Regions from separate parts of the Kitasatospora sp. NPDC087315 genome, predicted to be linked through region 3. Evidence: riboswitches for the same ligand, from Rfam matches in the RefSeq annotation. Region 3 holds a riboswitch; each other region holds the start of a gene.
What was found. Region 3 has a riboswitch for cobalamin ahead of ACIO5D_RS28445 (cobalamin biosynthesis protein). Riboswitches for the same ligand answer to the same signal wherever they lie in the genome.
Positions count from the first base shown of each region.

Region 1: it holds a riboswitch for cobalamin, as region 3 does, so the genes downstream of both, ACIO5D_RS38230 (FecCD family ABC transporter permease) here and ACIO5D_RS28445 (cobalamin biosynthesis protein) in region 3, are expected to answer to the same signal.
Region 2: it holds a riboswitch for cobalamin, as region 3 does, so the genes downstream of both, ACIO5D_RS02375 (hypothetical protein) here and ACIO5D_RS28445 (cobalamin biosynthesis protein) in region 3, are expected to answer to the same signal.
Region 4: it holds a riboswitch for cobalamin, as region 3 does, so the genes downstream of both, metE (5-methyltetrahydropteroyltriglutamate--homocysteine S-methyltransferase) here and ACIO5D_RS28445 (cobalamin biosynthesis protein) in region 3, are expected to answer to the same signal.

Region 1 covers NZ_JBIUYD010000052.1:2,182-4,371, reverse strand. The annotation lists gene sodN (superoxide dismutase, Ni) at 149-544, shown strand; cobalamin riboswitch at 657-776, shown strand; gene ACIO5D_RS38230 (FecCD family ABC transporter permease) at 881-1,942, shown strand; gene ACIO5D_RS38225 (ABC transporter ATP-binding protein) at 1,942-2,190, shown strand, end outside.
Region 2 covers NZ_JBIUYD010000001.1:549,534-551,723, reverse strand. The annotation lists gene ACIO5D_RS02380 (prenyltransferase/squalene oxidase repeat-containing protein) at 1-706, opposite strand, end outside; cobalamin riboswitch at 809-948, opposite strand; cobalamin riboswitch at 1,001-1,125, shown strand; gene ACIO5D_RS02375 (hypothetical protein) at 1,236-2,190, shown strand, end outside.
Region 3 covers NZ_JBIUYD010000022.1:77,026-79,215, reverse strand. The annotation lists gene ACIO5D_RS28450 (cobyric acid synthase) at 1-319, opposite strand, end outside; gene ACIO5D_RS28445 (cobalamin biosynthesis protein) at 316-1,305, opposite strand; cobalamin riboswitch at 1,404-1,568, opposite strand; gene ACIO5D_RS28440 (alpha/beta hydrolase family protein) at 1,849-2,190, shown strand, end outside.
Region 4 covers NZ_JBIUYD010000001.1:542,012-544,201, forward strand. The annotation lists gene ACIO5D_RS02345 (ABC transporter substrate-binding protein) at 1-861, shown strand, start outside; cobalamin riboswitch at 941-1,166, shown strand; gene metE (5-methyltetrahydropteroyltriglutamate--homocysteine S-methyltransferase) at 1,303-2,190, shown strand, end outside.

The DNA of each region.
Region 1 (2,190 bases), on a different contig from region 3:
AGTCTGCCGTACGGACCGTCACCCGCCGGTGTCCGGATTCACCCGGTTCCGGGTCCGCCTTTTGCCCTAGGCCCACCGACCGATCGCGAAACCCCGTGACCGGAAGGGTAATCTCGGGCGCGGGAAGACGATCTAAGGAAGGACTCCCATGTTCTCTCGTCTGTTTGCACCGCGTGCCACCGCGCACGCCCACTGCGACCTGCCCTGCGGCGTGTACGACCCGGCGCAGGCGCGGATCGAGGCCGAGTCGGTCAAGGCCACCCAGGAGAAGTACCAGGCCAACGAGGACGCGCACTTCCGCGCTCGCGCCGTCATCATCAAGGAGCAGCGCGCCGAGGCCGTCAAGCACCACATCTCGGTGCTGTGGAGCGACTACTTCAAGGCCCCGCACTTCGAGAAGTACCCGCAGCTGCACCAGCTGATCAACGACACCCTGAAGGCCGCCTCGGCCGCCAAGGCGTCGACGGACCCGGCCACCGGCCAGGCCCTGCTCGACCTGATCGCCGAGGTCGACAAGATCTTCTGGGAGACCAAGCAGGCCTGACCGCCGCTCGGCCTCCGTCGACCGCCCCCGCCCGGACCACCACACCGGACGGGGGCGGTCGCGCGTTTCCGGGACATGCCCGGCGGCACCTGTAAGGGTTGCCTGGCCTTAGCGCTTGTTATGCTGCCAGGGCGTCCCATGGGGGAAGTCCGGTCCGAATCCGGCGCTGACCCGCAACGGTGGACGGGGCCCCGGCCCCGTGAGCCCGATCGCCCTGGGGCGCCGACCTCCCGACAACTCGCCGTGGAATGCGAGGGGATGGCGCCCCGGCCCCGCCACGGCCCGGGCGCTTCGCCCCGCGCCGCCCACGGCCCGAGGCGAAGGCGCGCCCCCCTCGTGAGCACCGCAGTGACCGCACCGGTCCGTCGAATACCCGCCGCGCCCCTGGCCGCCGGCCTGGCCGCGGCCCTGCTGCTGTCGCTGGTCTGCGGGGTCGCCCTGGGCTCCTCCGACCTCGGCTGGTCCCGGGTCCTGCGGCTGCTGGGCGCCGGGCTGACGGGCGGTCGGCTGGAGGCCGAGGAGGCGGCGGCGTACGTGATCGTCTGGGAGATCCGGCTGCCGCGCACCGTACTGGCCGCCGTGGTCGGCGCCGGGCTCGCGGCCACCGGGGTCGCCGTGCAGGCCATGGTCCGCAACGCCCTGGCCGACCCGTTCGTCCTCGGCATCTCCTCCGGCGCGGCGGTCGGCGCCAACGCCGTCCTGCTCCTCGGCGCCTTCGCCTCCCTCGGGGTCTGGGCGCTCTCGGTCTCCGCCTTCGGCTCGGCCCTGCTGGCGATGCTGCTGGTGTACGCGGCCGCCCGGACCGCCTACGGGCTCACCCCGCTGCGGCTGGTGCTCACCGGCACCGCGATGTCCTACGGCTTCTCCGCGGTGACGGCGCTGATGGTGTTCGGCGCCGCGCGCGGCGAGGCGGCCCGCAGCGCCATGATGTGGCTGCTCGGCAGCCTGGGCGGGGCGACCTGGGGCTCGGTGCCGATCGCCGCCGTCACCGTGCTGGCCGGCCTGGCCTGCCTCGCCCTCTCCGCCGGGCGCCTCGACGCGCTCGCCATGGGCGACGAGACGGCGGCCTCGCTCGGTGTGGACCCCGACCGGCTGCGCCGGCAGCTGTTCGTGGTGACGGCGGCCGTCACCGGCACCGTCGTCGCGGTCAGCGGCGCGATCGGCTTCGTCGGGCTGATGGTGCCGCACCTGGTGCGGATGCTGGTCGGCGCCGGCCACCGCCGGGTGCTGCTGGTCGCGCCGTTCGCCGGGGCGCTGCTGCTGGTCTGGGTGGACATCGTCTCGCGCACCCTGCTGGCGCCCGCCGAGCTGCCGGTCGGGGTGGTCACCGCGGTGCTCGGGGTGCCCTGCTTCCTGTTGCTGATGCGCCGCCGCGGCTACTCCTTCGGAGGCCGCTGATGGGCACCGGCGCGAACGCCGACCCGAGCACCGACACCACGGACACCCCGGAGACCGCCATCGAGACCGCCCTGGACATCGCCGTCGACGGGCTCTCGGTCGACATCGCCGGCGCCCGGCTGGTCCACGACATCACCCTGGACGCCGCCGCCGGACAGGTGGTCGGCCTGGTCGGACCGAACGGCAGCGGCAAGTCGACCCTGCTGCGCTGCGTCTACCGGGCACTGCGGCCCGCCGCCGGCGCCGTC
Region 2 (2,190 bases), on a different contig from region 3:
CGACGAGCCGGCCGGCCAGCCAGGCGGCCGCCGCGACGGGGTCGCCCGCGGCGGGCGACGGGCCGGTCGGGCTCGGGGACGTCGAGGGGGAGATGGACGCCGAGGGGGAGGCGGAGGCCGAGGGGGACGGACCGGCGCCGTTCTCGGCGCGGACGGAGTCCGGGGTGAAGGAGGGTGCCCCGCTGGTGCCGCCGATGTCGGTGCCGCCGTACACCCAGGCCTCGACCTCGCCGGGCTTCGGCTTCTGGGTGGCGGCGCCGAACTGGCTGTAGGACCAGGTCTGCCGACCGGGTTCGGCGATCCAGTACGACCAGTACGCGGTGGCCTGCGGGGTGTTGACGCAGGGCTCCTCGGCGGCTGTCGGGTACTGGGTGCCGCTGTTGAAGGTGCCGTTGCCGAGCCGGCAGATGAACGCCGGGCCGTCGTGCTCGGTGCCGGTGGTGGTGAAGCCGGCGTTGTGCAGCAGGTTCATCCCGGTGGTGGGGTGGGCGTCGCAGCCGCGGACGACCCCGCCGCCCCAGCGGCCGAAGTCGACGGCGACGATCGCGCCGGTGGTGGCGGTGCACTCCTCGATCGGGTCGGCGGCCGCGGTACCGGGGTGGCCGAGCAGGACCGTACCGCCCGCGGCGGCAGCGACGGCGCCGGTGGCCAGCAGGGACGTCAGACCCCGGGCTCTGTGACGTGTGCGCGTGCTGTTGACCCTCACCGGCGACTCCCTGATCGGTCGACGGGGTGTCACGGCGCAGCCGACGGCTCCCCGGCATGGGGACCGTCCCGACCGCGTCGTAGTCCTCGACGACGCAAGTGCTTCTGAACAGGCCCTCGGCGCAGGCAGTCCGGCTCATCCGCCCGGAGGGGCGGATCTACGGTTGCGGGTCAGCGCCGGAGTTGGACCGGCTTCCCCTACTGCCGAGGATGAAAAACGGTTCATCAGACCACGCTTCCGCGTCGGCCGTCAATGAGTCGTCATGTCGCCTTGAACACCTCGCCGGTGGCAGCACCGTGCGGTAGCGTCCCCGGTGGCCGAGCGGGGGAACCTGGTGCGATTCCAGGGCTGACGCGCAACGGTATGGGGCGGTTCCGCCGTCCCGAGCCCGAATGCCCGCCCGGCCACGTACCACCGGCGAAAGCCTGCCCACGCGATCCGGGCGGCGGCCGCTCCGGCCGCCGAACTCCCGAGGGAGCCCTGGGGCCCGGAGCCGGGTCGGCGCCCATCACTCCAAGGAGCCCGCCCCGTGTCATCCCTCCTCTCCTCCTCGCGTGTCTCCTCCGCGGTGGCCGTCCCGATAACGGCCGGCGCCCTGCTGCTCTCCGCCGTCCCCGCCCACGCGACCGCCACCCCGGCCCAGACAGCCACCTCGAAGAGCACCGGCGTCACCTATCTGAAGTCCCTCCAGGCCGCCGACGGCAGCTACGTCACCGGCGGGGGCCTCTCCAACGAGTGGGCGTTCAGCGCGCTGGCGGCCGCCGGCACCGCCGCGGCGGACGTGGCCCCGGGCGGCGACGCCACCAGGAACGCCCGCCTGGTGTACCGCAACCAGCTCGCCGCCACCACCTGGCCGAGCGCCGCGCCCGTCGTCACCGACTACGAGCGGGGCGTCCTCAACGCCTACGCCGCCGGGATCGACCCCGCGCGCGTCGGCCCCGGCCGCAACCTCATCGCGGACGTCGCCGCCTACTGGCAGACCGCCGAGCCCGGTTACTACGGCCCGTCCGCCAACTTCAACGGCACCGTGTTCGGCCTGCTCGCCCTCGGCGGCGCCAGGACGCAGAGCGGTGCCCAGCGGGTGCCGCAGGCCCTGCTCGACGCCTCGGTCACGGCGGTCCGCGCCAACCAGCACAACGACGGGGGCTGGAACTTCGGCAAGGCCGCCGGCGATCCGGCCGCACTCGCCCAGGCCGGTGACATCGACATGACCGGCGCCGCCATGGCCTCGCTGTGCAGCAGCGGCGTGCCCGGCACCGACCCCGCGATCGTCGCCGCCAAGAACTTCCTCAAGGGCAAGCTCGTCGCCTCCGGCGCCTTCAACTCGATGTTCGGCGCCAACACCGACTCCAACGGCTGGGCCGTCTCCGGTCTCAACGCCTGCGGCATCAACCCCCAGGGCGCCGACTTCACCAGCGGCACCGGCAAGACCCCGGTCGACTTCCTGATCTCCCAGCAGTTCAAGCCCGGTGGCGGCTTCAAGT
Region 3 (2,190 bases):
GCTCGCGGTAGTCCAGCGCGCCCACCTCGGCGACCGGGCGGCCGAGCAGCACGACCTGGCTGCGGCCGTCCGCGCCTGGCTTGAGCAGCACCGGGTTCATCGCCGCCTCGGGCTCCACCCGGGCCGCCTGCGCCTGCATCGCCTGGGCGCGGCCGATCTCGGCGCCGCCGGCGGTGACGAAGGAGTTCAGCGACATGTTCTGCGCCTTGAACGGCGCCACCCGGACACCCTGCCGGGCCAGCCAGCGGCAGATGCCCGCGGTGACCACGGTCTTGCCGGCGTCCGAGGTCGTCCCGGCGACCAGCAGTGCGTTGCTCATGCGCTCCTCCTCTTCTTCCGTCCCAGGACGGTCCGGCTTCCTGTGGCGGCCCGGACCGCCGCGTGCCCGGCGACGGCGGTGCCCAGGGCCAGCAGGCCCACCCGGCGGGAGAGCCGGCAGGCCCGCTCGATGTCCTCCACCGTCACCGGCCGCAGCTCGCCGCCCAGCACCGGCCGGTGCTCCACCCGTTCCCCGTACGCGAGGGTGCCGCCCAGCCGCACGCCGACCGCGCCCGCGAACGCGGACTCGGCCTGGCCCGCGTTGGGGCTCGGGTGCGCGGAGCCGTCCCGGCGCCAGATCCGCCAGGCCGTCCGGGGTTCGGGCGCGGCGGCCACGGTGAGCAGCGCGGTCAGCCGGGCGCCCGGCCAGCCCGCCACGTCGTCCAGCCGGGCCGAGGCCCAGCCGAACCGGGCGTAGCGCGGCGAGCGGTGGCCGACCATCGCGTCCAGCGTGTTGACGGCGCGGAACGCCAGTAGCCCGGGCGTGCCCGCGAGCGCGCCCCAGACCAGGGCGTTCACCACGGCGTCGGCGGTGTTCTCGGCGACCGACTCGACCACCGCGCGGGCGATCTGCTGCTCGTCCAGCGCGCTCGGGTCGCGCCCGCACAGATGCGGCAGCCGTTCCCGGGCCGCCGTCAGATCGCCCGCGGCGAGCGAGCGGCCGATGGTCCTGGCCTCCCGGGTGAGCGAGGTGCCGCCGAGCACCGTCCAGGTCGCGGCGGCGGTCAGCGCGGCGCGGCCGAGCGGCCGCCGGCCCAGGGCGCGTTCGGCGGCCACCGCCCCGGCCGCGACGGTGCCCACGCAGAGCGCGGTGTAGGCGGTGCCGGCGGCGCGGTCGTCGCGCCAGAGCGTCTTCTCCAGCCGGCCCGCCGCGCTGCCGAAGGCGGCCACCGGGTGGCCGCGCCGGGGATCGGCGAAGCGGGCGTCGGCGAGATGTCCCGCGACGGCGCCCAGCGCGAAGGCGGCCGCGCGGGTCAGCGGGCGCACGGCGAAGGGCGGCAGAGGGGGCGGGCGGTCGGGGCAGCCTGCATCGCGTGCGTGTCCTCACTCAGGGTCCGCGCCCTGGATCGACGTACCGGCGGCGAGAGTCTCCTGGCTTCCGGGTCCGACACACCCCCGGAGCCTCCAGCGGCTTCTGACGGCCCGCCGATGGGCCCCTCCTGCCTGTTGGCGGGCAAGGAGGGAATTGATCCGAGCGTGCTCCCCGGTGACAGTGGCGGGACCGCGCCGGACTCGCACCGGCTTCCTCTGCATGCCTCCGTTTGGCTGAAGGATCCCATCACGCGGCCGAACCGGGAGTCAACCAAGGTCACGGAGGGGTTGGTCACACGGCCCGCCCGCGCGCCGCCTCCGCGGGTCGGTGTCGCGGGGGTGCGGAGGGGGCGCGATCGCCCGGCCGCAGGTGGAGGCCGCGGCCCCCGCTGTCCCGTCCGGCGTGACACCCGGTCGGCCCATGCCCGGTGGCCCCGGTCCGGTCCCGCGAGTGGACTGGTGGGTGCCCAGTCCGCGATCAACAGAGCGGGGAGCGATATGCGTTGGGGAACCGCGGCCGCCGTGGCGGCCGCCGCCGTCGGCACCGGGGCCGCCGTACTGCTGGCCGGGCGCAGGGCCGTCCAGCGGATGCTCCACCCGGCGGCCGTTTCCCGGCCGCAGGCGGGCCCCGTCACGGTGCGGAGCCTGGCCGTCGGGCGGGCCACCTTCACCCGCAGCCCGGAGAGCACCCGCCCCGGCCGCTGGGCCGTCGAGTGGGACGAGGGCGGCCACGCGGTGGTCGACGAGATCCTGCACGCCGACGAACAGGGCGTCACCCGCCGACTGGTCCGCGCCGACCGGGGCGCCCTTACGCCCGGCACCGAGGTCCGCTTCACCCCC
Region 4 (2,190 bases), on a different contig from region 3:
CTGCACGAGGAACTGGCCGCCTACATCGCCGACCAGCAGGGCTACTACGCCGACGAGGGCGTCCACGTCGCGCTGCACGACGGCTGCTCGTGGGACGAGGAGCGGCTGCGCCACGGCGCCACCATCGGGCTCGGCCGGGCACTGCTGTCCCGACTGGCCGACGGCACCCCCTGGGTCGCCCTCAGCGTCAACACCCACCGCCCGCTGTTCTGGTTCCTCGCCCGCCCCGGCCTGACCTCCCTGGCCGACCTGGCCGGCCGACGGCTGGCGGTGCACGCCCCGCACACCGCACCCGGGTGCTTCACCCGGATCGTGCTGCGCCGGGCCGGCCTAGACCCGGACCGCGACATCCACACCGTCGTCCGCCCGCCCGGCGACTACGGCATGGACCTGCGCCGGCTGCACGAGGGCGGGATCGACGCCGCCCTGGTCGGCAGCACCATGGCACCGGAAGCGGTAGCCGCCGAGTACGGCTGGCAGGTGCTGGCCTGGGTCGGCGACCACTTCAGGATCCCCACCGTAGGCGTGGCCGTCGACCCCACCCACCTCCACCCGGACGACCCCGCGGTCCAGGCCGTCGTACGAGCCCACCGGCGTGCCCTGCAGGTGATCCACAACGAACCCGACACCACGGTGCGCCACATCCGGACGTTCCTCGGTCGGCACACCGCGGACGAAGCCCGAGCCCACTACGAGACGTTCATCGCACCGCATTTCACCACCGACGGCCAAGCCGACCTCGCCGTCGGCGCCACCGCGATCACCGCGGTCGCCGCCGAACTCGGCGTCCCCGCCACCGTCACCGCAGCCGAGTTCTACCGCACCGCGACCGCCGACGGGACCGGGTCACAGCGTGGCTGAGGCGGCCACCTGCCCGGAATCGGTCTCATCCGGCCATCCGGCATTCGGACGGGCGGTGACGGCGGGCCCCGCGGGCCCTAGTCTGTGCGGTGCAGTCGGTTCGTCATGTCCTCCAGGCATGGCGTCGTAAGAGGGAACCCGGTGTGAATCCGGGACTGCCCCGCAGCGGTGAGTGGGAACGACCGCCGTCACACGCACTGGACCCCGATGGGGCCCGGGAAGCGACGGCCAGTAGGTGCCGGAGAAGGCCGACAGGCCCGGCGTGCCCGCGAGTCCGAAGACCTGCCACTGCCCGCGTGCACCCCGCACGCGGTGATCTCGGTGACCTCGAGGGCGGGTCGGCGGAGCGGGCGGGCACATTCTGGTGCCGCGCACCCCTGTCGTACCTTCGCCTCCTCGCGCTCTCCCGGGATCGCAGCGCGACTCGCGAAGGAGAGTTCCGTGTCAACGAGTTCCACCACCCCGCAGGCCACCGTGTACGGCTACCCGAGGCAGGGGCCGAACCGGGAGCTGAAGAAGGCGATCGAAGGCTACTGGGCCGGCCGGATCAGTGCCGAGGCCCTGTACGCCACCGCCGCGGACCTGCGGCGCGACACCTGGCGACGGCTCACCGACGCCGGTGTCACCGAGGTCCCCACCGGGGACTTCTCGCTCTACGACCATGTGCTGGACACCACGGTGGCGGTCGGCGCGATCCCCGCCCGGCACCGCGCCGCCGTCGACGCCGACCCGCTGGACGGCTACTTCGCCATGGCCCGCGGCACCCAGGAGGTGGCGCCGCTGGAGATGACCAAGTGGTTCGACACCAACTACCACTACCTCGTACCCGAGTTGGGACCGGACACGGTCTTCGCCGCCAACCCGGCCAAGCCGGTCGGCGAGCTGCGCGAGGCGATCGCCCTCGGCCACACCGCCCGCCCGGTCCTGGTCGGCCCGCTCACCTACCTGCTGCTCGCCAAGCCCGCACCCGGGGTCACCGCGGACTTCCAGCCGATCACCCTGCTGGACCGGCTGCTGCCCGTCTACGCCGAACTCCTCGCCGACCTGCGCGCCGCCGGAGCGGAGTGGGTCCAACTCGACGAGCCCGCCCTCGTCCAGGACCGCACACCGGCCGAACTCTCCGCCGCCGCCCGCGTCTACCGGGAGCTCGGCGGGCTCACCGACCGGCCCAAGCTGCTGGTCGCGACCTACTTCGACCGCGCCGGCGAGGCCCTGCCCGTCCTGGCCAAGGCCCCGATCGAGGGCGTCGGGCTCGACTTCACCGGTCCCGGCGCGGCCAACCTCGACGACCTCGCCGCCGCCGGCGGCCTGCCCGGCAAGCGCCTGGTC